One region of the Vallitalea pronyensis genome, then DNA from elsewhere that is predicted to be linked to it. Evidence: riboswitches for the same ligand, from Rfam matches in the RefSeq annotation. Region 1 holds a riboswitch; each other region holds the start of a gene.

Evidence for each region. A riboswitch is a leader RNA that binds a small molecule or an ion and turns the genes downstream of it on or off. The one in region 1 is predicted to bind cobalamin.
Region 2: it holds a riboswitch for cobalamin, as region 1 does, so the genes downstream of both, HZI73_RS24845 (ABC transporter permease) here and cobU (bifunctional adenosylcobinamide kinase/adenosylcobinamide-phosphate guanylyltransferase) in region 1, are expected to answer to the same signal.
Region 3: it holds a riboswitch for cobalamin, as region 1 does, so the genes downstream of both, HZI73_RS21140 (ABC transporter substrate-binding protein) here and cobU (bifunctional adenosylcobinamide kinase/adenosylcobinamide-phosphate guanylyltransferase) in region 1, are expected to answer to the same signal.

What each region holds. Positions count from the first base shown of each region.
Region 1 covers NZ_CP058649.1:5,687,283-5,690,556, forward strand. The annotation lists gene HZI73_RS23765 (histidine phosphatase family protein) at 1-135, opposite strand, end outside; gene cobS (adenosylcobinamide-GDP ribazoletransferase) at 214-951, opposite strand; gene cobU (bifunctional adenosylcobinamide kinase/adenosylcobinamide-phosphate guanylyltransferase) at 958-1,518, opposite strand; cobalamin riboswitch at 1,635-1,809, opposite strand; gene HZI73_RS23780 (alpha/beta fold hydrolase) at 2,039-3,274, shown strand, end outside.
Region 2 covers NZ_CP058649.1:5,940,887-5,944,160, reverse strand. The annotation lists gene HZI73_RS24850 (ABC transporter permease) at 1-441, opposite strand, end outside; gene HZI73_RS24845 (ABC transporter permease) at 524-1,489, opposite strand; cobalamin riboswitch at 1,641-1,818, opposite strand; gene HZI73_RS24840 (helix-turn-helix domain-containing protein) at 2,144-2,971, opposite strand; gene HZI73_RS24835 (arylsulfatase) at 3,143-3,274, shown strand, end outside.
Region 3 covers NZ_CP058649.1:5,083,468-5,086,741, forward strand. The annotation lists gene HZI73_RS21135 (FecCD family ABC transporter permease) at 1-664, opposite strand, end outside; gene HZI73_RS21140 (ABC transporter substrate-binding protein) at 713-1,765, opposite strand; cobalamin riboswitch at 1,932-2,110, opposite strand; gene HZI73_RS21145 (replication-associated recombination protein A) at 2,217-3,274, opposite strand, start outside.

The sequences.
Region 1 (3,274 bases):
TTTATGTTGTATGTATTGTAAAATCCCCTTAATTTGCTGCTTACCATGGTCTGTAAAGGGTGAATGACTCACGCCATATATACGTTTTTCTACGTTGGCATGTGTTTCACCATGCCTTATCAAGATAAAATTCATACAAACCTCCAAACTTATCATGTGAACATCAAAAAGCCTAAGTCAAGATACATGGACTCATCATCTACAATCTATAGCTTACTGAACCATCATCAGTTGATTTAACAGATAGGTACTCAATAAAAAGATAACTTGGGAGCTTTCAATGGTCATCCCCACAACATCCCCAGTGATGCCATCCAACTTTTTATGTATGCTTCTAACTAAACACCCAACAATAATACTGGTAATGACAAACCCACCTAACAAAATATATTGTTTTAACCCTATAATCATCAGTATCACAAAAAGGGCAGCTCCAATACCATGCCTATAGGTTGTTTCATCCACAACGTCTTTACCAAGACCAGCTAAACGTGCATATTTGCTTACGGAACATACCATCATCGCAATCGACCTGCCAACTAGTGGAAAAAGCAGAATTGTCGTAGCTTCACTTAGGCCAAGCAGCACCGTCATACTTATAAAGTAGAAAATAAGGGCAATAACACCAAAGGCACCAATGCGGCTATCTTTCATAATTTCAAACATACGCTCTTTGTCTCTACAACTAAGCAGCCCGTCACTGACATCTGCTAATCCATCAAGATGTAACCCACCTGTAATCATGAGATACACCATTAACACAAGGATTGCAAAGACACTGGGATCAACCTTACCGTTTATAAAAGTAATGGGATACAAGCATGCGCCTACAATTAGCCCAATAATGGGCATGTATTTAATACCTTTTATAAAATCGCTTCGATTAAATTCAAAATAATAATTCACAGGAAACCTTGTCATAAAGGTTAACATGAGAATAAAACCTTTCATAACCTATCAAGCTCCTTTTATTTTCATGGGAATGGATGAAATCATGAAATATACTTCATCAGCTCGGGTTGCCAGATATTGATTGACACGACCTGCTATATCACGAAAAATACTGCCCAGTCGATAGGCTGGTACCAAACCCATACCCACTTCATTGGTGACAACAATTAATTGTTTCTGTTCTTCTTCCATTCGTTGAAGGAGCTTTTCTATTTCTGCAAAAATATAGTCTTCCACCTTTTGAATGGCTTCATTACTACAGGTATCGTAATCCATGTCTTCATCAAACATCAGGTTAGTCACCATGGTTGTTACACAATCCAGTAAGAACAGATCTCTACCTTCTAATAACCCATCATCTAATGCATCAAAATCCCGATACTGCTCAATAGTTGTCCACTCTTTTGGTCTTGACATTTTATGGCGGTTAATACGTTCTTCCATATCTTGGTCGGTTACCACAGCTGTAGCAATATAACCAATATGTCGACCTCTTTCTTTGGCCAATTGTTCTGCATAGGTACTCTTTCCACTTCGAGCACCACCTGTAACCACTGTCATACGCATACGAAATCACTCCCATTTTTTATTTACTCTATCTTTAAGCATGCTTATGCCTATATCTATCATCTATTTCCTAAAAAAGCATAAAAACAAACCCCTATTTCCACACGCAATTTGGGATGCAACATCTATTCTAGGTAAGTATCCTGACTTATACATCAAACCTAATGCATGGCCTTCCCAAATAATATCCTGTCATATTCAGTGGCATCTTATACATCAGTAGTAAACACAGTAGCGGTGGCTGTGCTGGTCTTTCACCAGCTTCCTTAAACCTAAAATCAATAATTCTATTATAGGCTACTTTGTCTATAAAAGCAATCCATAAAAGACATGTCATCATAAAAGCTTTGTAAAATAAGATATATCCCAAGATGCCTTGACAAAGAATCTTTAATTCGTTATACTGATGTTGTAATTAGATGTTTATCTAATTATTTAATAACCATTTTAAAATGTTGCGATATTATAAGTAAAATAACCTGCTTATGGCATCACAACACAACATGAGGGAGTGATAATTATGAAAAAATTACTATGTATTTTATTGACTGTATTGATTACCATCACAGGGTGTCAGAGCAATAACAACGGCGATTCAGAAGACACCACACCACCTGCTAATGAACAAGATAACAATACAGAAGAAGAAGCTAATACGCCTGAGGACGCTACGAACACTAACGACAAAACCACTAAAAATGAAGGCTCACTTGAAGACATCTCCAAAAGCTTTCTAGATACATTTATACAAGGCGACTATAAAAAATTGTTATCCGACTTTGCTCTGGATGCTGTTTTAGCTGGTCAATTAACAGAAGAAACCTTGGAAACAATATCACAACAAATCTTAGGTGCGGCAGGTCAATTTGAGGAGATTCAGTCAACCTATGAAACCGAAGAACAAGGTTATCATATTGTTAATATGGTGACGAAATTTGAAAATACTACATTACTAACCAAAGTTGTCTTTAACGAAGACAAAACCATCGCAGGTTTTAACTTTGTACCCTACAATGAGAAAAAACTACCGGATAATGTAATTGAAGAATCCGTAACCTTTGGCAGTGATGACTATCCTTTAACTGGAGCCTTAACTTATCCTAAGGATGCTACGGACTATCCTGTTCTTATTCTGGTTCATGGGTCCGGTCCTAACGATATGGATGAAAATATCGGTCCTAATAGCCCTTTTAAAGACATTGCCTATGCACTAGGTGAACAAGGTATTGGTGTTCTTCGCTATAACAAAAGGACTTTCGAGCATAGCCAAAAAATGATGGAAGTGGCAGAAACATTAACGGTATATGGAGAAACCATTGATGACGCAGCTTATGCCTATGACTATTTGGAAAAAGAAAAAAACATAGAATCATCTATTTATATTCTAGGTCATAGCCTTGGAGGCTACTTGATGCCTCGAATTGCTGAGAAAGTGCCTGATGCAACTGGTTATATCATGTTAGCTGGTTCTGCCAGCCCTTTAGAAGACCTTTTAGAATATCAGATTCCTTATTTAGCTAATCTAGACGGTAAGGTTACAGATGAAGAACAAGCCAGTATAGATTACTATGCTTCCGTTGTAGAAAAAGTAAGAAATTTAGATGAAACAAGTCATTATACCATTCAAGAACTTGGGGGTATATCAAAAGCCTATTGGCTTGACCTAAAAGACTATGATCCTGTAGACCTTGCCAAATCCATAAAGCAACCACTGTTGATTCTTCAAGGCAGCAGAGATTATCAAGTAACCGTGGAT
Region 2 (3,274 bases), 250 kb from region 1:
GATGATGACAATCAAGGTGATGAGGTTAGGACGTATATAAGAGGCAACTAGTAAGCAGATGATAAATTCTGGAAGTGCTAAAAATATATCACAGATCCTTAAAATGAACCGATCCAAAAGTCCACCTGTTAGGGCTGATAAAATACCTAAAAAGCCTGAAATAGATGTTGCAATTACCCCAACAGACAAGCTAATGAACATAGAAGTCCGTAATCCAAACAGAAGTCTGGAAAAAATATCTTGTCCCATATCGTTTGTTCCTAGGAGATGAATCAATGAAGGTTTAAGAAACACTTCTTTTGTAGAACAAGAGGGTGAGGGTAAGTTCATAAAAGGTACAATCATCACCACCAGTGAAAATAATACCAATAGACAAGTCCCCATTAACATACACTTATCTTTCAAAATTATCTTGATAGCTATCTTTTTTGTCATATCCATACGGAACTTCCTATCCTCTCATACGGGATAAACAAAAGGAAAGGGTCATAATTTCATAACACAATTCATGCTTATCCGTGGGTTAAAATTGTTTACGACTATATGTAAATTGAATGGATTCTGCTAGTCCATTCATCAGAAGCACCATAAATGCTACTATGAGAAAAACACCTTGTAAAACGGGATAATCTCTGGCTTTTACAGCCTCAAAAATGAGACTTCCAAGTCCAGGATAGGCAAAAACAACTTCAATTAGCAGTACCCCCACAAACATTCTTCCCATCATGATTGCAGACAGGGTTAATAGTGTTATAAAGCAGTTCTTGCCTAAATAACGATGTTTAATCAGTCTATCCTTTAATCCTTTTGCCACAGCGGTACCCATAAATGTTCTTTTACTTATGGATATGGCGGTACTTCTTGTTAATAAATACATGTTTGATACTTCGGAAATAACAAGGGTTATAACAGGGAGAACCATATGTACCATTATATCTTTTACTCGAGTCAGACCTGTAAAGGTTGAACAAGGTGTTTCACATCCTCCCATAGGCAGCCAGCCAAGATAGATACTAAAAAACAATAATAAAAGCATACCTAAAAAAAATTGTGGAAATCCACTTATAAACATCATGGCACTTAACAGAATCTTATCCATGGGCTTGCCATGATGATAGCTGCTTTCTATGCCAGTGACATAACCTATGCCTATAGATATCAGCATGCTAGTAACGATTAAAGCCAGTGTCCAAGGTAAATGTAAACGTAAGAGGTCTATTACTTTTTTCTTATAGAAGTAAGAATAACCAAAATCAAATTGAACAATTGACTTGAGATAACGAACGAGTTGTATGGTAATGGGCTTGTCTAATTGAAATTCTTCAAGTAATTGCTGATGCATTTCCGGTGTCATGTCATAGACTACTTGTTCTCCAGCCAGAGCTGTTACAGGGTCACCTGGCAGTAATCTTGGTAGCATAAAGTTTAATAAAACAAGACATACAAAGGCTATACAATAATCCTTGAAAGTTTTAAACTGTTTTTTCACTTCAAAAACTCCTTCAAATGTGCTAACCAATCATAAAAAAACCACCCTGTTAAAGGTGGTTAAGCATTGACAAATTTAATCATATATACAATGCAAATAGAATCTTTTCATCATATCATTTAAATTTGAACAACAAAACTTCCCACCGAAGTCTTCATTCTGAAAAAAGGCAGGTCTCCTGACTTGCAGCTTAACTTACTCTCAAACCTTCCCAGTAGATACCAGTGGTTTATATGATTTCATAACTGCTTACAGTAGCGGGGGCTGTAACGGACTTTCACCGTTTTCCCTATTATCTCTTGTTGAGCACCTTATTTTCTTTTTTTCATGGATATGTATTTAACTAACATCAAGACATATGATATCATGCTTGCAATATGCATGTAGTATGCTTATTATTAACACTGTTGCTTTGTCATCTAAGCGAATCAGCAAATATCAAAATACATTCTTGTAGATTATAATATATTCTATTAAAAAAAACTGTAGCTATAGACACACATTTGGTAAAAATTATGGATTTTATATGCATAGTACTAGACATAAGGTTTTATCATAATCCGTAAAGGAATATAAACATGAAGGACTTTAGAACATGGCAAAACCATGTATAGGGATTTCAGTATCATTCTAGAGTAATCATGATAAGTGTCATCAGTCTTGTTGTAAGGGCATTTGTTTCATGAATGCACTAGGGGATAAGCTGGTGAACTTTTTGAACACTCGACTGAAATAATAGGGATTGGGATAGCCGAGAACCTCACTCATCTGTGAGATGTTCATGGACCCGTCTTCCATATATGCAATAGCTTTTTGAATCTTTAAGCTGTTAAAATGATGATTAATGGTTGTGCCGGTTTGGGCTTTATAGCACTTCCCGATATAGCTATAATCCATGTTTATTTTAGCAGCTATTTTATGTGCATCAAATGTGCTGTGAAGTTGGAGCATCAGAAGTTCATTGACTTTCTTAACAAGCATCTCACTACCCGAATGATGATGGGGTGGGTTAGCAAGAATAGTGTAGAAAATGCTCGTAAGTTCAGCAGCTAAATGGGGTATTTTATAGGGGTTAGAGGCATGATACAGATGATACATGGACTCTAGTTTCTGAAATAGATGTTGCTGATTGCTCATGGTTGTTAGTTGAGGCAATGCATAACATGGGATGTCTGGGCAGGATTCTTGAACGGTTTTACCTAAGGTATCATAGGAGAAAGACACCCAGAACCATGTTGTGCCTATAGGCATATAGGTTTGACTATAATGATGTTTACCTGATTGCCTAAAGAAAACTTGTCCTTCTTTTGCAGCATAGTGTCGGTCTTCTTCACTCACATAAAATGTACCCTTAAGAACAAAAATCAGATAGTTGATATGTGCAATCTGGTTCACATGAATTCTTGGTTTTTTTAACGTTATTTTCCCTACTGCTGACACGTTAGGGAGTTGATTAGCATAAAACTTAATAGCTGACGACATAATGGTCATGGCTCCTTCTTGAATGATGGATGAATCGTAATGTTATCAGTATACATGATAAAGACGAAAAAAGATATGAATTTAGGTGAATGACATGTTATGAAAAGATGATAAGGTGTATAATCATCACTAATAAGCTAGTCATTAAGAATGGATATAGAGGAGATAAGAATGAATGATGTTAAAAAGAAGCATGTCATATTAATTGTTACAGACGATCAAGGGTATGGGGATATTGGCGCTCATGGCAATCCATGGTTGAAGACCCCTAATCTGGATAAGCTCCATGACACATCCATTTCC
Region 3 (3,274 bases), 600 kb from region 1:
TAGCAGAACCGATCACCACAACGGGTATAATGAGCATGACTTCACTCCATTTGGATGCATTAAAACTACCTAATGTCCACAAATAGACACTCTCTAATTTATGCCGATTCAGAATCATCAACAATGAAATCAATGCAGAAAATAGATAGTTAATGGATATCCCTGCTAATAGTAAAGTGGTGGTGGGTAATTTCTTTTGTATGGCTGCTATCTTCAGCACAACAAGTACCGTAACCAAAGCGCCAAAAAAAGCACATATACTCACCCCAGTAAACCCAAATACATTACTGCTCAAGTTAAGGATTAATCCGATGGTTGCACCGAGGGCAGCACCTGATGAAATACCAATAACAAACGGGTCTGCCATAGGATTTTTGAATACACCTTGAAAAGCACATCCAACAATAGCCAGTGCAGCACCTGTAAACAAGGCTACGATAATACGAGGCAGTCGTAAATCCATAATAATCGTTACATGAGACGCTTTAATACCATCTAACGATATAATCTGATCAAGTTTTGGAATATGATGTCCCACGATCTTTAAGGTGTTCATAAAATTAACGTTTACCGCCCCAAAACCAAGAGCCAAGAGCACAACCAATATCATCATAACCAATGTTAATATAATTAAGTTCATATTCATGTAGCTTTTTTTTACCATATGTCTACCCACTTTGTTATCTTTCCTAAGTCGTTTATTGCATGTTCATTACTCTTTGCCAATATCAATTTTTGCTGCTTCTGGATGGAATATCTCTACTAATCGTGCAAAACCATCTGCCAACCTTGGTCCTTGTCTAAAAAATAGATTTTCATCCACTTCATATAAATGACCTTCTTTAACAGCTGTTAATGTTTTATAACCTTCTAATCCTTCAATTTGCTGTTTACTATTGTATGAAGAAGAACACATCAGGTACTGAGGATCTTTCTCCACTAATTTCTCAATACTATAACTCCACATGGTACCGTCTGCAGCTGCATTCTCTGCACCAGCCATTTCAATGAGTTGACCAAGGAACGTATCGCCTGTAGCTGCAAAATCACCATATTCACCAAATCCTGTGATAAAATAAGCCGTAGGCTTTTCAAGATCAGCCACTGCTTTGGTATATTGGTCAAAGATTTCTTTCATCTTCGTTACCAAATCTTCTGTCTCCTGTGTACGATTAACCACTTGACCAATGGTTGTCATATAACCATATACACCCTCAAGATTTTCATTCCATGATAAGGCAACCACCTTTACACCTTGCTCATTTAATTGAGCAACGGATTCATCATTCACATGGGAAGAAGCAAATACCACATCGGCTCCTGATTCAATGATCTTCTCTATATTGGGTTCAGTTAAACTCCCTATGGATTCAATGGATAATACGTCACTTGGATAATCACAATAATCTGTTCTTCCAATGACTTTATCACCTACGCCTATTGCGAAAAGGGTTTCTGTCATTTCTGGTGAAATGGAGATGATCTTTTCTGGTTCTTGTTCAATGACAACATCTTTTCCAAAACGATCTTGTATGGTTATGGGGTAATAGTCACCCTCAGCTTCATCTGATGCGTTTTCTTGATCTTCTGTTGTATCCTTCTCTTGTTGCTCATCTTGCGCTTTATCCTCTTCTTGTTCAACCGGATTATTAGCATCTTGATAGGTATCATCTGTTGCCTTCTTCTCACCACAAGCAACTAAACCGAATACCATTAGCCCAACGATTAATAATATGGATATCCATAATCTTATCCCTTTTTTCATGTTACATGTCCTCCTTATACTTTCCTCTTTTTGATTTTACTGCTTTCATGGTAGTGTCTTGTTATTGAAAAGCATAGGTAACAGTAGCGTATTATATCAATAAAAAAACTGTGCATCGGCACAGTAGATTATTCATTCTTATGTTATCTACACCTTCCCACCGAAAGCTTAAAACGTTTAAAAGGCAGGTTTCCTGACTCATGGTTCATCTTACTTTCTCGCCTTCTCGGTTTCCCAATGGCTTATGAGATTTCATCACCAATTACAGTAGCGGGGGCTGTAGTGGATTTTAACCACTTTCCCTTTTAACTTGTGTTGACAAGCACCTTTTACTATGAAATTGTATCTTCTAGTTTTACTAGATACCTTCATTATAAGCCGTAATGAGAATATGTCAAGAAGAAATTGTTTAATAGGACAACAAATATACCCTGTCAATATCTGCATGGTATTAATCATTCCCTTTTATCTTCTTAAAATGTTCCTTAATCGTCTTCTCATAACCCTGTTCAGTTATATGGTAATATTCCTTACCCACTAATTCATCGGGCAGGTATTGCTGGTCCACATAGTGGTTTTCAAAATTATGAGCATATTGATAGCCAATGCCATGACCTAAGTCTCTGGCTCCCCCATAACTGGCATCTTGTAAATATGGCGGTATGGTATGCACTTGTATACGTTTTACATCTTCTAATGCTTTGTTAATGGCCACATATGCTGCATTGCTTTTAGGTGCGCAAGCCACATAGGTAGCTGCCTGTGATAAAATAATGCGTCCTTCAGGCATGCCGATAAAGTTAACGGCATCTGCCGCTGCCATGGCTACTTGAATGGCGTTAGGATCTGCATTACCTACATCTTCCGCCGCACAGATGACAATACGTCTTGCAATAAATTTGGGGTCTTCTCCTGCATAGATCATCTTTGCCAGATAGTAAACGGCTGCATCTGGGTCGGACCCCCGCATGCTTTTTATAAAAGCTGATATGGTGTCATAATGATTATCGCCATCTTTATCGTAATGAATGACTCTCTTTTGGATGCATTCACTGGCCACATCTAAGTCAATATGAATGATGCCTTGTCCATTAGGCTCTGTTGTCAAGATACCTAATTCTATAGCATTCAGTGCTGCTCTTGCATCACCATTAGCCCGATCAGCTAAGAAATCAAGGGCATCTTCTTCAATATGGGCTTCTATATTCCCCATCCCTTTCTCTTTATCCGTGACAGCTCGACGTATAAGTATACGTATCGCTTCCTTGGATAGTGGTTTTAATTCAAATATCCTTGACCTGGATACCAAGGCATTATTCACTTCAAAATATGGATTCTCTGTGGTTGCACCGATGAGTGTGATGGTACCATCTTCCACATAAGGCAATAGTGCATCTTGTTGTGCTTTATTAAATCGATGAATCTCATCAATAAATAGGATGGTCTTACCTAAAGTCATGCCTAACCTGCTGGATGCTTCTTCCACTACTTTCTGGATATCCTTTTTAC